One region of the Desulfosporomusa polytropa genome, then DNA from elsewhere that is predicted to be linked to it. Evidence: a T-box and tRNA genes for the amino acid it is inferred to sense, from the RefSeq annotation. Region 1 holds a T-box; the other holds one or more tRNA genes.
What was found. A T-box is a leader RNA that pairs with one kind of tRNA and senses whether it is charged. The one in region 1 lies ahead of leuS (leucine--tRNA ligase), so its partner is inferred to be a tRNA-Leu.

Region 1 (8,025 bases):
GGGCAACGGCTTCCTATATTGGTGAGTTCTTTTTAAATTATCAGGAGATTATCCGCAAAGTAGGGGCAGCCTTCATGGTAATTATGGGTTTACAGGTGATTGGTGTACTAAAGATTCCCGGGCTTGAGCGCGAGTATCGTCCTTTATTACAGGGGACTTTTGTTGGTCCATTTGGGGCTTTTTTGCTTGGATTGGCATTTACTGCTGGTTGGACACCCTGCACTGGGCCGATTCTAGCTACTGTGCTTATGTATGCTGGTTCTACGGCCACAGTTGCGCAAGGGGCCTTTTTATTGTTTATTTATGCTATGGGGTTTTGCCTACCGTTTATGGCATTGGCTATTGTGCTCAATCGCTATATGAATCAAATAAAAGGACTATATAAGTGGTTGCCGCTTATTCAGCAGACCGCCGGAACTGTACTTGTTGTGGCAGGTATTCTGCTTTATTTTGATTTGATGAAAAAGTTAATAGGCATCATCTGGGGGATTTTTTATTAAAGAAGCGTATTTTAGATAAGTTGCTTCACAGTAAATTCCAACGCATCGCAGGATACTAGATGGTAGATGGTGTTATTAATCATGCCAGTAGTGGCAGTTTTTATTGATGACGCACTGTGAAGATGACCATAAATACAAATAGCTACCTGATAGTTGTTAATTAGATCAGCAAAGCCAGTTGCCGTTTGGTGATTATAAAACGGAGGGAAGTGGAGCATAAGGATGATCTGGGAAAAGCCAGCAGCGCGGGCGGCACTGAGCGATGCTTCCACGCGCAGGAGCTCGCGGTCAAAAATAGCCTGATCCTTAGATTTGAATAGGGGGTCTTCCGGGCAGGTCCAACCCCGACTGCCGCAGATAGCCCACTTACCGGCAGTGGCAAAATTGTTATTAAGAAATTCAAATTTGCCCTCAGTGGCTGTAGCCATCTTACTTAGCGTCTGCCACCAGTAGTCATGATTGCCGCGAATTATGATTTTTCTGCCAGGAAGATCAGCAATGGCGTTCAAATCAACAAGTGCGTCCGGTAGTTTCATAGCCCAGGAAATGTCGCCAGCAAGCAGGACAATATCCTCATTTGTTATTTGTTCTTGCCAGCTTGCTTTGATTTTTTCCCAATGACCATCCCAATGCCTGCCAAAAATACTCATAGGCTTGGTTGGTGGTTGGCCTGACAAATGGAGATCTGCTATGGCGAATATCTTCATAAAAGAAAGCATCCTTTGTGTATATTTTAGAGCCTAGAATATATTTTATCTAATATTAGAATGAATAGCAAATAGGTAAGAATGTAAGAAAGCAGTACTATAAAGTGAATAACTCTCGAATTTCAGTCTCATTCATTTTTGTCAGGAAGTTTTCACCAGGCTGAATGAGAGAATCAATCATTTCTTTCTTCTTCTGCTGCAAGCGGTATATTTTTTCTTCAATCGTATTTTTAGTAATTAGCTTATAAACTTGTACGGAATTTTTTTGACCAATACGGTAAGCGCGGTCAGTTGCCTGGTCTTCGACGGCTGGATTCCACCAAGGGTCATAGTGAATAACCATGTCGGCGCCAGTAAGATTGAGGCCGGTACCCCCTGCTTTTAGCGAGATGAGGAAAACCTCTTTATCACCGGCATTAAAAGAATTAACTAGTTTAATCCGATCCTCGGCCTTAGTTGAGCCATCTAAATAGTGGTAATCAATTTTCATGGCCGCAAGTTTCTGTTTAATTATGGCTAACATGCCGGTAAATTGAGAAAATAGCAGAATCCTATGGCCACCATCGGTAGCGTCTTTCAATAATTCCTGCAACATATCAAGTTTGCCGCTGCCACCTTGATAATTTTCAATAAACAAGGAAGGGTGGCAACAGATTTGCCTAAGTCGGGTTAATAACGATAATATTTTAATTTGACTTTTTTCAAAGCCCTTGGTGCTGATTTCCACTTCAAACTCTTGTTTGGCTTTTAAGAGCCAGGCAGCATATAATCTGGTTTGCTCTGAGGTCATTTCGTTAACCATTTTACTCTCGATTTTTTCAGGCAGTTCTTTTAGAACTGCCTTTTTCATGCGCCGCAAAATAAAGGGTTTAATATGACGGCTTAACTCTCGCAAGGCGGTTTGGTCGCCATTTTTGACTATGGGAATTTCGAACCGGTTAGTAAATATCTTGTGTGTGCGCAGATAGCCTGGCATTAGGAAATCAAAAATCGACCATAACTCTGTCAGTGTGTTTTCAATGGGCGTGCCGGTAAGAGCAAAATAGCTTTTAGCTTTGATTTGTTTTACTGATTTAGCGTTTAAGGTGTTAGGATTTTTGATATGTTGCGCTTCATCTAGAAAACAGTACGTAAAGGTTCTTTTTTCGTAGAATTCAATATCCCGCTTGATAAGAGCATAGGAGGTTATAACTAAATCAGCATTGTCTATATCTTTGAGCTGTTCTAACCGCTCAGTTGGCTGCCCTGAGATAACGATTGCTTTTAGACTAGGCGCAAATTTAAATACTTCTTCTTGCCAGTTATATACCAATGAGGTTGGTGCAATGACGAGTGATGGCGCCGTGGCATGGTCTTTTTCTGCAAGAATAAAAGTGATTACTTGCAGGGTTTTCCCAAGGCCCATATCATCGGCTAAAATACCCCCCAAACCATAATAGGATAATGACTTAAGCCATTTCAATCCTGTTTTCTGATAATCCCGAAGCTTTCCCTGAATGCCTGGGGGAACAGCATATTCAATATCTTGTGGTTCGCGAATATCTTGCACCATGCGTTTAAACGCGCTGTTTCTTTCAAAGGCAAAGTCAGCGGTATCTCTTGCTAAACTATCTAAGTATAAAGCGCGGTATTTGGGTAGTTCAACGACTTGTTTTTCAATATCGGCAGGACGGAGACCTAATTCTTCAATAAGTCCGGCAACCGTCTGGAATTCAGGGGAATCAAGCGGTATAAATGCGCCTGTGGGGAGGCGGTGGTATCGCTTTTTAAGCTTATAGGCAGACAATAACTCAATTAATTCCTTAGAGGATATATCCTCTAAGTCAAGGGAAAGCTCCAGCATGTCAGTAGCTGTATTTAGTCTTATTCCTGCGGCGATTTTTCCAGGAGGTTGTACTTTCATATTGTTAAAATCATCGGAATAAAAAATTTCAGCAATATCTTGTAGTTCAGGTAAAGCTTCTTGTAAAAAGGAATAGACGGCTTCTTCCTCGGCTAAAACAAATTTATCAGTTGACCAGACAAAACCGTGCTGGTGGAAAATGTTTAATAAAATTTTTTCTTCAATGGCCGACCGTAGCAGCCATTTATCTTTAACGGCATTTTGTGCTGAAATGGGACTGGCGTTATGTTGGATGATCACATCGCCATAGCAAAATTCAATTTTTGCACTTATACCTTCAGCAAATTTATCGAGATATACTCGTTTCTGCAACTGTTTTTTGTGGAATTTCTTATGTACAGCTGAATCAATGGTAACAGATGCAATTGTTTCAAGCGCAGGTAAGGCAGCTGATACAAACTCTGACACTGCTCCAGACGGAATGTGTAATTCGGGTTTTCGATTCTCACTAAAGCAATTGAGTAAACGTTTAATATATTGGGCGAAAACCGCATCCACATGATAGATCGCTTTGTTATGATAGATGTATTGAAAATCAGAATCAAGCCCATAAAATACGTCATTTGCCAAATTCATGGTTAAACTTAAGCCACCATTGATTTCTTTAATGCCCAAATTAACAGGTGGCCTGCTGTTAATGATGGTGAGGTTCGCAATTTTTTGGTCGTTAATTACAGCGGTAAATGGCGCTGTTCCCATAGTCTTCAAAAAATGCAAGAGATTTGTATTGGTAAGTTTAAAGTGCCGTGAGTCGCTAAAGGCTGAATGGGATGAAGAACTTGAAAAGCCTGGATAGTTCCAAAAGATGCGCTCCTTTTCTTCTTTATAAGCCTGGTGTAACATGTTTAGTAATATAACTGACAAATCATCAAACTGTACTTTCTGAGGTAGTAAAGTCAAGTTTTTGCCAAAAATAATTTCTTGGTTTGTATCTAAAGCGACAAGTAATTGTGGAATATCTTTCAGTACATACATGCGATCAGAACCAATGGTAAACTCTAAGTAGCTTATTTTTCTAGTATTGTATACATAGAATCCATACGTAGGAGTAAGCTTCACCAAATGAGTTGCATCTGCTTTTTCAGAAGTCATCTCGGTAGCCTGATTCTGAAAAAAATTAAGCATTTCCTGCGTGGACCGTGTTAGCGGCACTTGTTTTAATGTACCAAAATAGTCTGGCCAAGCATGCTGAATGGCTTTTAATACGGCAACAACATGTTTACAGGCACCTTTGTGACTATGAAAAGCAGGGCAATCACAGACATAATTTTTTATTTTTTGTTGACCATTAAAAGTCACTGCTACGATATAGAAATATTGGCCGCGCACCCGAGCCTCAAAGGTATTATCTTGGCGCGACAAATGTAAGTTATCAACACAATTGTTGTGATAATAATGACTGCCTCTCATATAAGAGGCGTCAGAATCTGCTTCAGCTTTAATTATTTCGTCTGTTAACATGTGGCTTCCCTTCCGGTTCTATCAGTAGTCCAATTAGTATTAATTATCCTGTGGTAGGTAAAAATCCTGCATTAGTATTCCCATTATATTATTCTTCAGCATACATTATAGGGACGGCGTATCGCTAAGCTAGAATAATTTAGGGCGGGGTTGAAACATGAGCTATCGTAAAATGGATGATTATTTCCGGAAGTTAGTGACCGGAACAGAAACAAAGATACTATTAGCAAATGGCAAATATGTTACAGCCATTAATTTTGATAATGCGGCTACTACGCCGCCGTTTTGCTCTGTATTGAATGAAATAGCCCGATTTTCACCCTGGTATGCTTCTGTCCATCGTGGAAAAGGCTATAAGTCCATTCTTACTTCTGAAGTTTATGAGCATGGCCGGGACGTGGTACGAAAATTTGTTAAAGCAGATAAACGTGACGCTGTAATTTTTACCAAGAATACCACAGAATCAATTAATATGTTAGCATATGCGCTTACCAATCAGAGTGAGCAGCAGGTTGTTTTGTCAACAGACATGGAACACCTTGCCAATGATATGCCTTGGCGGGATAAGTTCATTATTGATTATATAACACTAACTAAGTCGGGCAGGTTGTCGCTACAAGACTTGGAATCAAAGCTTAAGGCATATGAAAACCGGGTGAAACTTGTAACTGTAACAGGCGCTTCCAATGTTACCGGCTATGTTAATCCGATAAATGAGATTGCTCAATTGGCTCACCAATACGGAGCTAAGATTCTGGTAGACGGTGCCCAGTGGGTGCCACATATGCCTGTTGATATGAAACCATATAATTCCCCTAAACATATTGATTACTTGGCTTTTTCTGCACATAAAATGTATGCACCCTTTGGGACAGGGGTCCTCATTGGGCCCAAAGAAACGTTTGAGAAGGCTGTTCCTGTATATCAGGGTGGGGGAGCTGTTGGATTGGTTTCACATCAAACAATTGAATGGGATAATCCACCAGCCAAGTATGAAGCCGGGACACCTAATATGATGGGTGTGTTAGCCCTTATTACAGCAATAGAGACATTAAATGAACTAGATATAAACAATATTTGTCAGTATGAACGGGAATTGATTGAGTATACTATCGGTGGATTGTCAGCGATACCGGGAATTACCCTATATTGTACTGGAAATAATAACCCAGAACGAGTGAGCCTGATATCTTTTACATTAGAAGGACTGCACCATAGTCAAATAGCTGAAATATTATCTCAGGAAGCAGGTATAGCCGTTCGCAATGGTTTGTTCTGTGCTCATCCGTATGTAGCAAATTTACTAAAAGTAAGTACCGAAGAAATTAACTATTATCAGACCCATGATGATAAAACGATACCAGGATTGGTGCGAATTAGTTTTGGCCTATATAATAATTTGCGGGAGATAGATGTTTTTTTGAAACTATTGTCACATATCGCCAGCCAACGGCAATATTATGCCCGCAAATATGGTTATGTAATAGCGCCTGGACGCTGCGATACCAGCCAGACAAAGGATTATCCATACTGCTAAGACCTGACAAAACCAATACCACCCAGATTCCGCGTACGGGTTCTGGGTGGTATTGGTTTCGTTGACTGACTCTGCATTCATTTAATTATTAGGGCTGGTTGATTTAATCCATTCCTCTAACTTGGACAATACTTCAGCGCGGGCTGTTGCTACTTCTTCGCCTCTCCATTCTTGACCGGTTTCGCTGTCAAACCACGAATCTTTTTGCGAAAAAGTTCCGCTGGGGTACAGTTTTTCTTGGGCAGCATCCAAGATACCATCAAGCATGCTTTGCTTGATGGTTTTTCTGATCATACGGCAGCCGGCCTTCTCGGTAGTTGTAACCTCTATGCCGTCAGGGCCGGCGCTAAGCCCAACATGGGAAAGCAATTTACCTTGTTGACTGGCGGCAGAAATAGCCTGCTTGGCATAAGCGGCGGCCTGCTCCCGCTTAATACTGTCATCATCTACAGTTACTCTTACATTGCCGATAATAAGCTTATACATGACGCACCTCCTTATGAACTATTGTATGACTATTAACTAGAGATAGAACTGCTTTTAACACCTAGGCTATAAGTTGACTTTTATAATTAGTTGTTATATAATGGAACATACAAATCTGAAGAGGCAGAATAGTAAGCTTATAGCACAGTTCAGAAAGTTGGCGGATGTTGCGAGCCAATCTGCGTGATAGTTGAACTCGCTGCTGAGGAGTGGCTGCGAAATTTTAGTAACAGCCGACGTAAGTCTGCGTTATAGGCGAAGAGTGGGTGACTTTGCTCATCAAACAGGGTGGTACCGCGAGAATCTCGTCCCTGGCGTTAGCCACGGGACTTTTTTAATACTATTTGTCCGAGGGGGATTACTCGATGAACGAGAAATACACACCGCGCGAGATTGAGGCCAAATGGCAAAAAATCTGGAGCGAAAACAATGCTTTCTGCACACATATTGACCGCCAGCGACCAGAATACTATGTTCTGGAAATGTTCCCGTATCCGTCTGGAAATTTGCACATGGGCCATGTACGCAATTATTCGATCGGTGATGTTATTGCCAGATTTAAAGTAATGCAGGGTTACAATGTGTTACATCCCATGGGCTGGGATGCTTTTGGCATGCCTGCCGAAAACGCCGCCATCAAGAATGGCATTCATCCTTCGTCATGGACATGGGATAATATTGCTAATATGCGCCGGCAACAGCAAGAGTTAGGCTTATCTTATGAATGGGATCGTGAGGTAGCTACCTGCCATCCCGAGTATTATCATTGGACGCAGTGGCTGTTTTTGCTGTTTTTTGAACGTGGCTTGGCTTACAAAAAGAAAGCAGCGGTGAACTGGTGTAATGACTGCAATACTGTGCTGGCTAACGAGCAGGTAGTTGATGGTCGTTGCTGGCGTTGTGACTCAGTTGTTGTTAAAAAAGACCTTGAACAATGGTTTCTTAAAATAACAGATTATGCGGATCGTCTCTTAGCCGATTTGTCTGAGCTTAAAGGTTGGCCTGATCGGGTCAAAACTATGCAAGAAAACTGGATTGGCCGTAGTGAAGGTGCACAGTTCAGCTTTGCTGTGCCGGAACTTAATGATAAAATTTCTGTATATACTACTCGCCATGACACTGTATTTGGCGTTAGTTATATTGTGCTTGCACCAGAACATTCAATGGTGGACAAGCTTATTGCTGGCAAATCGGAAGAAGCGGCTGTAAAAGCTTTTATAGCCCGCGTTCGTAATCAAAGTGATATTGCCCGCACCTCGAATGAGACAGAAAAAGAAGGTATCTTTACTGGCGCTTATGCCATTCATCCGTTTACTGGTGAACAAGTGCCTATTTGGATTGCCAATTATGTATTGGTAGAATACGGTACTGGTGCAGTTATGGGCGTGCCTGCTCATGACCAACGTGACTGGGACTTTGCCGGTAAGTATG
Region 2 (8,025 bases), 1.6 Mb from region 1:
CCCGCCTACCTGTGTCGGTTTACGGTACGGGCACCTATTATCTCACTAGAAGCTTTTCTTGACAGTGTGGGATCAATCAATTCACCGTTATCGCTAACAGCTACCCATTACTTCTCAGGTTCAAGTTGTGCGGATTTGCCTACACAACACCCTACAAGCTTAGACGCGAATTTCCATCCTCGCGCTCATTTACCCTGCTGTGTCACTCCATCGCTCAAACGACTTTAGGTGGTACTGGATTTTTAACCAGTTGTCCATCGCCTACGCATCTACGCCTCGGCTTAGGTCCCGACTTACTCTGAGCGGACGATCCTTCCTCAGAAAACCTTAGGCTTTCGGTGGACAAGATTCTCACTTGTCTTTTCGCTACTCATACCGGCATTCTCACTTCTTATCAGTCCACATGTCCTTACGGTCATGCTTCGCTCCGATAAGAACGCTCCCCTACCCATGTCGTTAGACATGCCATAGCTTCGGTTCCGTGCTTTAGCCCCGGACATCTTCGGCGCACAATCTCTCGACCAGTGAGCTATTACGCACTCTTTAAATGGTGGCTGCTTCTAAGCCAACATCCTGGTTGTTTCGGAAATTCCACATCCTTTGCCACTTAGCACGGCATTGGGGACCTTAGCTGATGGTCTGGGCTGTTTCCCTTTTGACTACGGATCTTATCACTCGCAGTCTGACTCCCAGGTTAAAGTATATCCATTCGTAGTTTGACAAGGTTCAGTAATCTATAAGACCCCTAGCCCTATCAGTGCTCTACCGTCTATACTCATTACCTGAGGCTAGCCCTAAAGCTATTTCGGGGAGAACCAGCTATCTCCGCGTTCGATTGGCATTTCACCCCTATCCACAACTCATCCCAAAGCTTTTCAACGCTCACGGGTTCGGTCCTCCACGCATTTTTACCTGCGCTTCAACCTGGCCATGGATAGATCACTGCGGTTTCGGGTCTACAATAACTAACTATCGCCCTATTTAGACTCGCTTTCGCTTCGGCTCCATGTTTTCCACTTAACCTCGCTAGTTACTGTAACTCGCCGGTTCATTCTTCAATAGGCACGCCGTTGACCACATAAGGGTCTTCGACTGCTTGTAGACATACGGTTTCAGGTTCTCTTTCACTCCCCTCCCGGGGTGCTTTTCACCTTTCCCTCACGGTACTATGCGCTATCGGTCGCCAAGGAGTATTTTGCCTTGGAGGGTGGTCCCCCCTGCTTCCCACAGGGTTCCTCGTGTCCCGTGGTACTCTGGATTCTGATCCTCAAGCTCGATCTTTCGCTTACAGGGCTGTTACCTTCTGTGGCCTACCTTTCCAGGTAGTTCGACTAGATCTAGCTTGATTTATATCAGTCCGCAACCCCAAAGAGCAAAGCTCTCTGGTTTGGGCTCTTCCCCGTTCGCTCGCCGCTACTTAGGGAATCTCAATTGATTACTTTTCCTCCGGGTACTTAGATGTTTCAGTTCCCCGGGTGCCCTCCTAACTTACGTTAGGTGACGGTGCATTACCACCGCCGGGTTCCCCCATTCGGAAATCCAGGAGTCAAAGCTTGCTTGCAGCTCTTCCTGGCATATCGGAGCTTACCCCGTCCTTCGTCGGCTCTTGGCGCCTAGGCATCCGCCGTATGCCCTTACTAACTTGACTTATGCTGCAACTGTCTATAAGCCGCCATCTGCTTCGTTGGTCCTCAGACGTTTTGCTTGCGTACGCTAGTACGCGGCGCGGCAACGTCTTCCGGTCCGCCTCGCAGCTGACACCTTCTAGCCAGTTTCGCCTGCCTTACACTTTGCTTTCGCTAATGCAAGGACTTTTTTTAGAATCCTAATTGCGCTTCGTTAAGTTACTTCACATATTTGCATATGAGAGGTAATTTTACTTTGCTTTCTTCTGTGCAGTTTTCAAGGAACAGTGGAACATCTATAGTATCAGAACCACTTGTATTTTTCAACAAGTAAGTTTTGGCAACTTTCGTTCCAAAACCAGCAACTTCCTAATCTCCCAGGCCGTTTCCAACCAAGTACCTTCGGCGTTTGTAGGCTTAACTACTGTGTTCGGTATGGGAACAGGTGGAGCCCTACAGCTATCGTCACTGGATATTTTGTTTTCAGGAATACTTATGTTATCATAGTCACTTGTGTTTTTCAACAAGTAAGTTTTGGTAACTTGCATTCCCTCAAAACTAAACAATGTAAGAGTATTCATCTGCCAAGATGTGTTCGACCTGGAATTGAGCTCGCTTATATGATGTTCTTCGCTTTCGCTCAGAACTAAGCGATTCGCACAGGTTTCCGCGTCGCTTTCGCTCCTAAAAACCTGGCTCTCTGCTTATCCCTAGAAAGGAGGTGATCCAGCCGCACCTTCCGATACGGCTACCTTGTTACGACTTCACCCCAATCATCGGCCCCACCTTAGACGGCTAGCCCCGGTTCGACATTCGACCTTCGACCTTTGACTTTCGATTGGGTTCTTGCAAGACTTTCGTCTTTCCTTTCGATTGTCGTATGTCGAAAATCCAATGTCGAATCGGTTACCCCACCGGCTTCGGGTGTTGTCAACTTTCGTGGTGTGACGGGCGGTGTGTACAAGGCCCGGGAACGTATTCACCGCAGTATGCTGACCTGCGATTACTAGCGATTCCGACTTCACGGAGGCGAGTTGCAGCCTCCGATCCGAACTGAGAGCTTGTTTATGCGTTTTGCTTGACCTCGCGGTCTTGCTTCGCTTTGTTTAAGCCCATTGTAGTACGTGTGTAGCCCAGGACATAAGGGGCATGATGACTTGACGTCATCCCCGCCTTCCTCCGTCTTGTCGACGGCAGTCTCCCTTGAGTTCCCGACATTACTCGCTGGCAACAAAGGATAAGGGTTGCGCTCGTTGCGGGACTTAACCCAACATCTCACGACACGAGCTGACGACAGCCATGCACCACCTGTTTTCGTGTATCCGAAGATAGGAACTAATCTCTTAGTCTTTCACTCAATGTCAAGCCCTGGTAAGGTTCTTCGCGTTGCGTCGAATTAAACCACATACTCCACCGCTTGTGCGGGCCCCCGTCAATTCCTTTGAGTTTCAACCTTGCGGCCGTACTCCCCAGGCGGGGTACTTATTGCGTTAGCTTGCGGCACAGAGGGGGTCGATACCCTCTACACCTAGTACCCATCGTTTACGGCTAGGACTACCGGGGTATCTAATCCCGTTCGCTCCCCTAGCTTTCGCGCCTCAGTGTCAGACACAGTCCAGAAAGTCGCCTTCGCCACTGGTGTTCCTCCCAATATCTACGCATTTCACCGCTACACTGGGAATTCCACTTTCCTCTCCTGCACTCAAGATTCCCAGTTTCCTGCGCCTATACGGGGTTGAGCCCCGCACTTAGACACACGACTTAAGAATCCACCTACACGCCCTTTACGCCCAATAATTCCGGACAACGCTTGCCACCTACGTATTACCGCGGCTGCTGGCACGTAGTTAGCCGTGGCTTCCTCCTTTGGTACCGTCATTAGAATGCATTATTCACACATCCCACGTTCGTCCCAAACGACAGAGCTTTACAATCCGAAGACCTTCTTCACTCACGCGGCGTTGCTCCGTCAGACTTTCGTCCATTGCGGAAGATTCCCCACTGCTGCCTCCCGTAGGAGTCTGGGCCGTGTCTCAGTCCCAGTGTGGCCGTTCATCCTCTCAGACCGGCTACTGATCGTTGCCTTGGTGAGCCATTACCTCACCAACTAGCTAATCAGACGCAGACCCATCTCTAATCGGTAGCTTATAAATAGAGGCCACCTTTCTTATCTTAGTCATGCGACTAAGATACCACATTCGGTATTAGCACCACTTTCGCGGTGTTGTCCCCAATTTAGAGGCAGGTTGTCTACGCGTTACTCACCCGTTCGCCACTAAGCATCCATTGCTGGATACTCCGTTCGACTTGCATGTGTTAGGCACGCCGCCAGCGTTCGTCCTGAGCCAGGATCAAACTCTCCAATAAAGGTATGCCGTCTATGAGCTTATAAACTTAAATACCATTGCTATCTTAATTAAAGTAGACAAACTACATTAATAGACGCACCAGGCACAAGTTCAAAGTCACAGAGTGACTACATTATATGAAGCCATTTGTTGGCTCTATAAATCAATTTAAAAATTGTTTTTGTGTTGTATGTCGCAAGCGACATACAACCGCACATCTGGCATTTATGATGCATTACTTACATTGTTCAGTTTTCAGGGAACGTTGTCGTTTACTCAACGGCGGAATATTATAATAGCATTTTTATTTGTTTATGTCAACACTATTTATTTTTCCAATTACTTCCGCCGCTCATAGCGACTTTTATAGATTATCACGTTACTGTTATTACGTCAAATGTTACTTATTGGTAATTAATTATTAGTTGCCCAAAATGTCGTCTCTTTGTATGTCCAAACCTGCACCTAGCAGGTGGGTATCCTTAAGTTTGTTTTTGTCCTCCACTCAAAGGTGGCTCGACAGCTACATACCATTAAATTCCCTATATAGTAAAGTAGGTTGGACATATCTAAGATAACATGCATTCCAGGCATTTTATTGGAGGCGACACCCAGATTTGAACTAGGGGATCAAGGTCTTGCGGACCTTAGCCTTACCACTTGGCCATATCGCCATCTTTTCGGATTAATTATGTCAACAAATTTTATGTCAGTAAAAAAGACCAGTTAGCTGATCTTTAATTCGTTGGCAGGGGCAGAAGGACTTGAACCCTCAACCAACGGTTTTGGAGACCGCTACTCTACCAATTGAGCTATACCCCTGTGTGTATTACTAGGTTTTTAGCCTAGAACCCGCCGGTTATGATCCGGATGATCTACCAAACTGACCTATAGATTCCTTTTTGGTGGGGTTAAACGGACTCGAACCGCCGGCCTCTTCGATGTCAACGAAGCACTCTAACCAACTGAGCTATAACCCCAATATGGATTTTATATTCTATCAGCCTTAGATTAGCTTGTCAATAATACTTTGGTCGGAGCGGCAGGATTCGAACCTGCGGCCCCCTGGTCCCAAGCCAGGTACTCTACCAAACTGAGCCACGCCCCGATCTTTTTATGGCGTCCGCGAAGGGATTCGAACACCAGACCCACGGCTTAGAAGGCCGGTGCTCTATCCGGCTGAGCTACGCGGACTTATATGGTGCCGGAGGTCGGACTCGAACCGACACGGGGTTGCCCCCGGCAGATTTTGAGTCTGCTACGTCTGCCAATTACGTCACTCCGGCAATGGAAATTTAAAAAGGATGTTCGTCAGAACTAAGCGATTCGCACCAATCAGACTTCGCCTCACGACTCGTCTTCTTGGGCTCTCTGCTTATGGTGCGGGAGACAGGAATTGAACCTGCACGCCTCACGGCGCTAGATCCTAAGTCTAGTGCGTCTGCCAGTTCCGCCACTCCCGCGTCCTTGGATTTATTACTATATCAGATGGCCTCATTAATGTCAACATAGTAGATTATGGACATGCTAACCACTTACCCTCATCACAAAATAGATATACTTCCTTATCGGCAATCCGGCAGGTGTAGCGCATACCTTGCAGACCTGCCTTTAATGATGCCGCTTGGCGAATATCTACTACACGGTCAATCGGGAATTTCCGGCCATCTTCCCATATCAGGGAAAGTGGTCTGATTCTGCCTTCTTTATCGTGTTTGGCTACTACTTCTATGTGTACTTTCCCCACATAACTCACCTACTTAAAATAAGATACCGGATGAATCGTATGGTCATCCTTCGGATTGAAGCCAGTTAACTGACGATCAAGCAGCATGGCGCAGCGTTGGACACTGTAATGTCCAAACCGTTTACGGGTAGTATCAATGGTCTTCTCTAGCGTCTCGGTTTCCGAGACAAAAAAGTGCCTCCTTGCATTAGAACATTTGTTATAGAACAAATGTTCTAATGTGTAAAGAGGATGTTACGGGAATATACGCTTAGAAGATAATATCAATTCGTTAAAAAAATAAATCCCCATAGGGTAAGCCAATCACGGCTCCTTATGGGGGTATTGTCGCTTTTCTATAATATTTCGTTAAAAGTAATCTGTACTGAAAAGTCACCTTTACTTGTCCGTTTATCAAGTTTTTAAAACATATACGGTCACATTACGCTTTCCCCATTCGAACGCTTCATCTTGAGTATCCATTGCTAAATCAATGTGATTGCCATTTATCGCTCCCCCTATGTCATCTGCAATGGCTTTGCCATATCCTGGAACGTAAAGTTTTGTTCCAAGTGGAATTACATCTGGGTCAACCGCGCATAGCCCTCTGCGCAGATAGGTACCCATATATGTATAGTCGGTGCAATCCTGGTCATAGCGGGTATATGCAGTAACAAGCATTGGCAAAGCATATAGGTATTCTGGTACGTCGCTATCTTTTTTCGGCGGATTATATGTTGGCTTACGGGGTAAAGGAGAGGTTTTCGGACGAGTACCTTTAAAATTTTTAAGGGCATTCATTGTTTTTTTTCCAACAATACCATCTTCCACTAATCCGCAATCTCTTTGAAACATCTTAACAGCTTGTTGTGTTTGATACCCAAATACCCCATCAGCTTTACCGCCAAGATATTTGGCTTTAATCAGGTATTTTTGCATATCGACAACTTGACTATTACGCATGCCTAATTTCAGTGCAGTAATACTGGTATTTGACGATTGGGATTGGGTAGAGGAACCGATGTTTTTGTGCCCTCCACCAAAAACATCATTAATGATGTTGAATAAAAAGAACCCCGCATAAGCGGGAGCTGGCTGGGAAGCTGAAACACAGAAGGCAAGTAGCAGTACAGTAGCTGATTTTTTAAACATTTCGGTCTAATTCCTTTCTATTAAAATTGCTGCAAAGTTGAAGCTATAAATAATGGATTCAAAGGTTTAGAAGGATCGTTTTGCCTATGTTATCGCACAAATTACCAAAAGTATTAAGGAAAAAAAGGTCCAAAGACGACTTTTTCATCTAGGTATTTTATGGAATAATACAAAAAGCATATACCACTATTTTGAAGGCTCGGATACTCAATTAGACTTTCTAATAGCTTGGAAATCGTCTCCTGTATCCTTCGGTGTGACGGGCAAGATGGCAGTGACATGTCAAAAAAACCGTGGTAATATGGTAGCATAGAATACTTTTAATAATTTTACCGCTACCACTATGCAGGAGGAACGATGAAGTATGAGTGATTTCTTCTTTTTTAGGATTGCGGAACAGAAAATACAAGAGGCAATTGAACAAGGTGAACTTGATAATTTGCCCGGCAAAGGAAAACCGCTAGTCTTTGATGATGCTCAGATACCACAAGAACTCCGCTCTTCGTATAAAATACTAAAAAATAACGGTGTTCTTCCGACTGAGATGGCGCTAAAACGGGAGATTGTATCATTAGAGAGTCTTCTACAGGTCTGTTTGTGTGAGGATAATAAGGAGAATCTACGCAAACAACTTAGTAATAAACAGGTGCAGCTAGGTATCCTTATGGATAAACGCAAACGTCGCAAATAAAAGGTTTTCAATCATATAAAAACATGTGATTGAAGCAAAGATCCGTTTGTTTACTAGGCGTACTTCCTGTTAGTATGTTAAATTACAAAATCATTGCATAGAGCAATTGATTTTGCAATGGTAAAATTATAGATAGCAGAGTTATCTTGGATACTGGACGTCAGCAGTGAGTAGGCCAGCCGGGAGCCGATCCCGGCATAAATATAACAAGCCGTCAGTATTAATACTGACGGCTCAGATCGTCGACAAAAAGGCACCTTACGCTTTGCGTAAGGTGCCTTTTTGAAAGAAATAAACAAAAAATTAATCAGTGATGGTTTAAATTGCGAATAAACTTGGGAAACAGGAGCTAAGAGCCCCTTTCTTCGTTTCCAGGTTGCTAACTTTTTTAAATTCATGCACGCAAAAGTGAGCGTCACCTGCATCTTAACTTTTTGCAGACCACGCAATTGGGTGTATCTCATGGCATGTTTTTCTTTAGCA

Region 2: it has a tRNA-Leu gene. The T-box ahead of leuS (leucine--tRNA ligase) is inferred to sense a tRNA for this amino acid. The anticodon was not compared.

What each region holds. Positions count from the first base shown of each region.
Region 1 is NZ_AP042400.1:653,504-661,528, forward strand. It holds gene ACZ449_RS04710 (cytochrome c biogenesis CcdA family protein) at 1-500, shown strand, start outside; gene ACZ449_RS04715 (metallophosphoesterase) at 512-1,207, opposite strand; gene ACZ449_RS04720 (DEAD/DEAH box helicase) at 1,305-4,571, opposite strand; gene ACZ449_RS04725 (aminotransferase class V-fold PLP-dependent enzyme) at 4,729-6,108, shown strand; gene ACZ449_RS04730 (hypothetical protein) at 6,190-6,594, opposite strand; T-box leader at 6,704-6,910, shown strand; gene leuS (leucine--tRNA ligase) at 6,960-8,025, shown strand, end outside.
Region 2 is NZ_AP042400.1:2,260,912-2,268,936, forward strand. It holds rRNA gene ACZ449_RS12455 (23S ribosomal RNA) at 1-1,648, opposite strand, end outside; rRNA gene rrf (5S ribosomal RNA) at 1,982-2,098, opposite strand; rRNA gene ACZ449_RS12465 (16S ribosomal RNA) at 2,340-3,992, opposite strand; RNA gene ssrS (6S RNA) at 4,396-4,569, opposite strand; tRNA gene ACZ449_RS12475 (tRNA-Cys) at 4,573-4,647, opposite strand; tRNA gene ACZ449_RS12480 (tRNA-Trp) at 4,720-4,795, opposite strand; tRNA gene ACZ449_RS12485 (tRNA-Val) at 4,877-4,953, opposite strand; tRNA gene ACZ449_RS12490 (tRNA-Pro) at 5,005-5,081, opposite strand; tRNA gene ACZ449_RS12495 (tRNA-Arg) at 5,091-5,167, opposite strand; tRNA gene ACZ449_RS12500 (tRNA-Leu) at 5,173-5,259, opposite strand; tRNA gene ACZ449_RS12505 (tRNA-Leu) at 5,352-5,436, opposite strand; gene ACZ449_RS12510 (hypothetical protein) at 5,490-5,720, opposite strand; gene ACZ449_RS12515 (3D domain-containing protein) at 6,114-6,851, opposite strand; gene ACZ449_RS12520 (DnaJ family domain-containing protein) at 7,216-7,542, shown strand; partial or broken gene ACZ449_RS12525 (IS1182 family transposase) at 7,914-8,025, opposite strand, start outside.